DNA from 2 places in the Streptomyces sp. NPDC001137 genome. Region 1 is predicted to be linked to the other one. Evidence: riboswitches for the same ligand, from Rfam matches in the RefSeq annotation. Region 1 holds a riboswitch; the other holds the start of a gene.
What was found. A riboswitch is a leader RNA that binds a small molecule or an ion and turns the genes downstream of it on or off. The one in region 1 is predicted to bind glycine.
Positions count from the first base shown of each region.

Region 2: another riboswitch for glycine. It lies ahead of gcvT (glycine cleavage system aminomethyltransferase GcvT); the one in region 1 lies ahead of gcvP (aminomethyl-transferring glycine dehydrogenase).

Region 1 covers NZ_JBEPBA010000050.1:23,688-27,085, reverse strand. The annotation lists gene ABT254_RS45975 (DNA polymerase IV) at 1-848, shown strand, start outside; gene ABT254_RS45970 (hypothetical protein) at 938-1,183, opposite strand; gene ABT254_RS45965 (PRC-barrel domain-containing protein) at 1,268-1,645, opposite strand; glycine riboswitch at 1,759-1,854, shown strand; gene gcvP (aminomethyl-transferring glycine dehydrogenase) at 2,031-3,398, shown strand, end outside.
Region 2 covers NZ_JBEPBA010000015.1:183,820-187,217, forward strand. The annotation lists gene ABT254_RS28115 (enhanced serine sensitivity protein SseB) at 1-207, opposite strand, end outside; gene ABT254_RS28120 (AAA family ATPase) at 290-985, opposite strand; glycine riboswitch at 1,164-1,268, shown strand; glycine riboswitch at 1,269-1,369, shown strand; gene gcvT (glycine cleavage system aminomethyltransferase GcvT) at 1,413-2,531, shown strand; gene gcvH (glycine cleavage system protein GcvH) at 2,661-3,038, shown strand; gene glyA (serine hydroxymethyltransferase) at 3,053-3,398, shown strand, end outside.

The DNA.
Region 1 (3,398 bases):
AGCGGGCCAAGCTGGGACCGATGTCGGTGCGGATGCTGCCAGGGGTGGGGCCGGCGACGGGGGACCACCTGCGGCGGGCCGGCATCACCACGGTCGACGAGATCGCCGAGGCCGGTGAGGACGAGCTCGTCCGGCTGCTGGGCAAGGCCCATGGGCACGCGTTGTACGCCATGGCGCTGGCGCACGACGACCGGCCCGTGGTGGCCGAGCGGGAGGCCAAGTCGGTATCGGTCGAGGACACGTACGACGTGGACATCCACGACCGGGTCAGGGTGGGGCTGGAGGTGCAGCGGCTGGCCGACCGGTGTGTGCGGCGGTTGCGGGGCGCGGGTCTTTCGGGGCGGACCATCGTGCTGAAGGTGCGGCGCTACGACTTCTCGACGCTGACTCGTTCCGAGACGCTGCGCGGGCCGACGGACGATCCGGGGGTGGTGCGGGAGGCTGCCGCCCGGCTGCTGGATTCGGTGGACACCACGGGGGGTGTGCGGTTGCTGGGGGTCGGGGTCAGCGGGCTGGCCGACTACACGCAGGAGGATCTGTTCGCGCAGGCCGCCGGGGAAGGCATGGAACATGCGGCGGACGAGGCGGACGAGGAGCCCGTCGAGGAGCGGCAGGTGGCTGTCGAGCGGCGGTGGCCCGCCGGACACGATGTGCGGCATGCCGAGTTCGGGCACGGGTGGGTGCAGGGAAGTGGGCTCGGGCGGGTGACCGTGCGCTTCGAGACGCCGGATTCGGAGCCGGGGCGGGTCCGGACGTTTCGCACCGACGACCCTGAGCTGGAGCCGGCGGACCCGTTGCCGCTGGTGGCGGCGAGACCCGGGGCCGCCGTGCCTGGGGGCGGCGCCTGATCGGGGGTGGTGCCGGTCCGCGCGGGGGCCGGGCGCGGTGGCGGGGGTGGGTCAGTGCCTGTCGTCTGGATCAGGTCGGCTGCAGGGAACTACGCCTTGCGGCCGCCCCGAGGGGGCATGGGGCCCGCTTGAGCGAAGCCGGGAGTGGGGGAGGGATCGTGCAGCTGCAAGGCCAAGGAGGCCGTGGCATCAGCCGCTGCCGCGGTGCATGCCGCGGAGCGCCGGTATGCGGGCGGGGCGAGCCCCGCCGCCTCGCCGAGTTCGCGGACGAGGTGTCCGCCGGCTTCGGCCGCCCCGTCCGGCCCGATCTGCCCGCAGGCGACCGACGACGACATGGCCAGGGATCCTTCCACCATTGAGGCAGCAGGGGGGAGGGCGAGTCAGGGCCGACGAGGCCTAGTTGGTCCGAGGGGCAGGCTCTAGGCGTCCGCGTCCTCCGTGCCCGCCAGCTTGCCGAAGTCGCGGTCCGGGAAGGGGGAGGAAGCGGGGATGTCCAGACCGTAGTGGTGGTAGAGCTGGAGCTCCTGTTCGGGGGAGAGGTGGCGGCCGACGCCGAAGTCGGGGGCGTCCTTGATCAGGGACCGGTCGAAGGGGACGTGGAGGGTGCCCTCGATCAGTTCGCTCGGTTCCAGGGGGACGAAGGCGTCCCGGGAGAACAGGCCGGTGCGTATGGCCGCCCACTCCGGCACACCGGTCGCGTCGTCGAGGTAGACCTCGTCGATGGTGCCCAGCTTGGTGCCATTGCGGTCGAACGCCTTGCGGCCGATCAGGTTGCGCGGATCGATGTCGGTCTGCACGGGCCCTCCACTTGGTCGCAACTCATCCGTAAGCACTACAAAAGAGCACATTGGTGATGGCGGCCACTCGAAGGATCGGATGTTGTGCTCGCTGGTAGGCTGACAGCGGCTGCTGACCCCGTGCGGGAGAGTCCTCCAGACATCATCGGAGGCGCCGAAGGAGCAAATCCTCCCCGGAATCTCTCAGGCTCACGTACCGCGCGGACGAGGTCACTCTGGAAAGCAGGGCGGGTGTCGACGGCTCCCGCTCTCACCGACGGTGAAAGCCGGATGCCCTCGGGTGATCCGGTGAAGCTCTCAGGTTGAGATGACAGAGGGGGAGGCCGTTCGGGTACCCGTGCCGTGGTGCCCCTCGAAGGTCGTGTCTGACCAGGAGGCCTCCGCAATGACCGCCCATCGCATTCCGCTCTCCGAGCTCGAACAGGGAATCCCGTTCGAGCAGCGCCATATCGGGCCTGACCAAGAGGCTCGGGCCAAGATGCTCGCGCACGTCGGATACGGCTCGCTGGACGAGCTCACCGCCGCCGCGGTGCCGGATGTCATCAAGAACTCGGATGCGCTGGAACTGCCGGGTGCGCGTACCGAGGCCGAGGTGCTGGCCGAGCTGCGCTCGCTCGCCGACCGCAACCAGGTGCTCGACTCCATGATCGGGCTCGGGTACTACGGGACCTTCACCCCGCCCGTCATCCTGCGCAATGTGATGGAGAACCCCGCTTGGTACACGGCTTACACGCCCTACCAGCCCGAGATCTCCCAGGGGCGGCTCGAGGCCCTGCTCAATTTCCAGACCATGGTCGCCGATCTGACCGGGCTGCCCACCTCCGGAGCCTCCCTGCTCGACGAGGGGACGGCCGCCGCCGAGGCGATGGCGCTGTCCCGGAGGATGGGCAGGAACAAGAAGGGTCTGTTCCTGGTCGACGCGGACGTGCTGCCACAGACCATCGCCGTGATCGAGACCCGCGCCGAGCCGACCGGCGTGGAGGTCGTGGTCGCCGATCTGAGCGACGGCATTCCGGCCGAGGTCGCCGGGCGTGAGATCAACGGTGTGCTCGTCCAGTACCCCGGCGCTTCCGGCGTCGTACGCGACCTCAAGCCGCTCATAGACCAGGCGCACGAGCTCGGTGCGCTCGTCACGGTCGCCGCCGATCTGCTGGCGCTGACGCTGCTGAAGTCGCCCGGGGAGCTCGGCGCGGACATCGCGGTCGGGACCACGCAGCGCTTCGGTGTGCCGATGGGCTTCGGCGGGCCGCACGCGGGTTACATGGCGGTGCACGAGAAGTTCGCACGCAGCCTGCCCGGGCGGCTGGTGGGCGTGTCCGTGGACGCGGACGGGCACAAGGCGTACCGGCTCGCACTGCAGACCCGTGAGCAGCACATCCGGCGGGAGAAGGCCACCAGCAACATCTGTACGGCCCAGGTGCTGCTCGCCGTCATGGCGGGGATGTACGCCGTGTACCACGGGCCCGAGGGGCTCAAGGCGATCGCGCGGCGCACCCACCGGTACGCCACGATCCTTGCCGCGGGGCTTCGGGCCGGTGGTGCCGAGGTCGTGCACGGCTCGTACTTCGACACGCTCACCGTGCGGGTGCCGGGCCGCGCCGCCGAGGTGGTGGCCGCCGCACGGGAGAACGGAGTCAACCTTCACCTGGTCGACACCGACCACGTCTCGATCGCCTGCGACGAGACCACCGCGCGGGCCCAACTGGGCGCCGTGTGGACCGCGTTCGGGATCGAGGGCGACATCGAGGCGCTG
Region 2 (3,398 bases), on a different contig from region 1:
GAGGGGGCCGCTGTTCAGGTCGCCGCCGTTCGGCAGCGGCACCCAGAGGAAGCTGCGGCCGAGCACCTCGAGGATCCGGCCGCCCGCCGAGGGTATGCCGAGGGAGGCCGACAGCACCTCCTCCAGCTCGTTGCCGGGCCAACCGCCGTGCGGATGGGGGTGCGTCTGCATGGGAAAGTCCGCGGGGAGATCCGCTGCGAAGTCCATCTGTGTCCGACCGCCTGCTGAGAACCACTGCTGTGGCTGGAAAGGCTAGCGGGTGGGGCGGACAAAGGGGTTGGTCCGTGCGTCAGCCCGCGAAACCGATTCTGCGCAGCACGTCCGCCGCGTCCCGGTCCAGCAGCACCGCCGAGCCGACGCCCTCGGGCAGGTCCCCCCGCTCCACCGCGCGGATCAGCCGGGCCGCTGCCGTGCGGTGACGCAGGAAGGCGTAGCGCGAGACGCCGCGGCCGCGCTCGCGCTGGCCGTCCAGGGCCGTGCCGGGCGTGACGTCGAGCAGCAGCAGATGCAGGGTGCCGCCGCGGCGGCGGGCCTCGCGCGCCAGCCAGCCGCGCACCCAGGCCTGCGTACCGCAGTCGTGCACGACGACCCCTTCGCCGCTGCGCAGGGCGCGGCGCAGTCCGGCGTAGTGGGCGAGGCGGACGAGGGGGCGGTAGAGCGCGTAGGGCAGGAAGCGGGGCGTGCGGGCCTCCCAGCGGTCCCGGGCGTCCTGGGAGTCGATGCGGATGCCGCGGACCGCGCGCTCCATCAGCGTGGACTTGCCGCTGCCGGGCAGGCCGGTGACCACCACGAGGTCTCGGGGGCCGAACAGCAGGGCGTGCGGGCTGTGCCCCGAGCGGTCGCGCAGGTCGCGGACCACGGGTGCCATGGGGGTTCCCCCGTGCGAGCGCAGCCGAGCGTGGGGGCCTGCCTCCCCGGCCGGGGCCACGGGCTGCTGGGGCAGCGCGACAGCCGAGGTCGTGGCGTACACCGTGGTCCTGTTCACCGTGATCGTCCTCCCCGCGGGGTCAGGAAAGGTTCTCCCCACCTAATGTAAAGAGAAGGTAATGCACGATCTCTCGCGGTTGCGTTCGGTTCCGGCCACAGCCCCGTTACAAGATGGGACCCTGCCGCACACGCACGAGGCGTGCAATGATGTGCGCGCCAACTGCATACCGGCCGTTTGAATCCGCGCGGGAGAGTCCCCGGCAGTACCTCTGTGTCGCCGGGGCGCCGAAGGAGCAAGTCCCTCCCTTGAATCTCTCAGGCCCCGTTACCGCGCGGGCGAGGCACATCTGAAAAGCGGGCCACCTCATCCGGTGGCCCCACCCAAGGTGCAAGCCATGACTTCATGGCGAACCTCTCAGGTTCCGATGACAGATGGGGAGGAACGACCTCGCCCGTCTGCATTCGCCCTGGGAGACGACCGTCCGATGAGCAGCACCGCACCCCGTCACACCGCGCTCGATGCCCTGCATCGCTCGCTCGGTGCGACGATGACCGACTTCGCCGGCTGGGACATGCCCCTGCGCTACGGCTCCGAGCGCGACGAGCACCTCGCCGTACGCACGAAGGCCGGACTCTTCGACCTCTCCCACATGGGCGAGATCACCGTCACCGGCCCGCAGGCCGCCCAGCTCCTGAACTTCGCCCTGGTCGGCAACATCGCCTCCGTCGGCGTCGGCCGCGCCCGCTACACCATGATCTGCCGGGCCGACGGCGGCATCCTCGACGACCTGATCGTCTACCGGCTCGCGGAGACCGAATACTTGGTCGTCGCCAACGCCTCCAACGCCCAGGTGGTGCTGGACGCGCTGGTGGAGCGTTCGGCCGGCTTCGACGCCGAGGTGCGCGACGACCGGGACAACTACGCGCTGATCGCCGTGCAGGGCCCCGAGTCCCCCGGCATCCTGAAGTCGCTCACCGACGCCGACCTCGACGGCCTCAAGTACTACGCCGGCCTGCCCGGCACCGTCGCCGGCGTCCCCGCCCTCATCGCGCGCACCGGCTACACCGGTGAGGACGGCTTCGAGCTGTTCGTCGCCCCCGGTGACGCGGAGAAGCTGTGGCAGGCGCTGACCGAGGCGGGAGCGCCCGTCGGGCTGGTGCCCTGCGGACTGTCCTGCCGCGACACGCTGCGCCTGGAGGCGGGCATGCCGCTGTACGGGCATGAACTGTCCACCTCGCTCACGCCGTTCGACGCCGGGCTCGGCCGGGTGGTGAAGTTCGAGAAGGAGGGCGACTTCGTGGGGCGCGAGGCGCTCCAGGAGGCGGCCGCCAGGGCTGCGGAGAACCCGCCGCGCGTCCTCGTCGGCCTGGTCGCCGAGGGCCGTCGGGTCCCGCGCGCCGGGTACGCCGTCGTCGCGGGCGGCGAGGTGATCGGCGAGGTCACCTCCGGCGCCCCCTCCCCCACGCTGGGCAAGCCGATCGCGATGGCGTACGTGGACGCCGCGCACTCGGCGCCGGGTACCGCGGGTGTCGGCGTGGACATCCGGGGCAGTCACGAGCCGTACGAGGTCGTGGCGCTGCCGTTCTACAAGCGGCAGAAGTAGACACTGACCGAGACTGGGCGAGGGGGCGCCGTCCCCGGACGTGACCCCGCGCACATTTTCGCTGCTCACACGCGTTTTCAGCACTCCCCCATTCATCACCACTCCACCGCGTACAGGAGAATCCAGGCCATGAGCAACCCCCAGCAGCTGCGTTACAGCAAGGAGCACGAGTGGCTGTCGGCCGCCGAGGACGGCGTCTCGACGGTCGGCATCACGGAGTTCGCGGCCAACGCGCTCGGCGATGTCGTGTACGCCCAGCTTCCCGAGGTGGGCTCCGCCGTGACCGCGGGCGAGACCTGCGGCGAGCTGGAGTCGACCAAGTCGGTCAGCGACCTGTACTCCCCCGTCACCGGTGAGGTCACCGAGATCAACGAGGACGTGGTGAACGACCCGTCCCTGGTCAACTCGGCCCCCTTCGAGGGCGGTTGGCTCTTCAAGGTCCGTGTCACCCAGGAGCCGGCCGATCTGCTCTCCGCCGACGAGTACACCGCCCAGAACGCCGGCTGAGGAGCCGTAGACGCATGTCCGTACTGAACACGCCCCTGCACGAGCTCGACCCGGACATCGCCGCCGCGGTCGACGCCGAGCTGCACCGCCAGCAGTCGACGCTCGAGATGATCGCCTCGGAGAACTTCGCGCCGCTGGCGGTGATGGAGGCCCAGGGCTCGGTCCTGACCAACAAGTACGCCGAGGGCTATCCGGGACGGCGCTACTACGGCGGCTGCGAGCACGTGGACGTCGCCGAGCAGATCGCCATCGACCGGGTCAAGGAGCTGTTCGGCGCCGAGTACGCCAACGTGCAGCCGCACTCGGGTGCCTCCGCCAACCAGGCCGCGCTGTTCGCGCTGGCCCAGCCCGGCGACACCA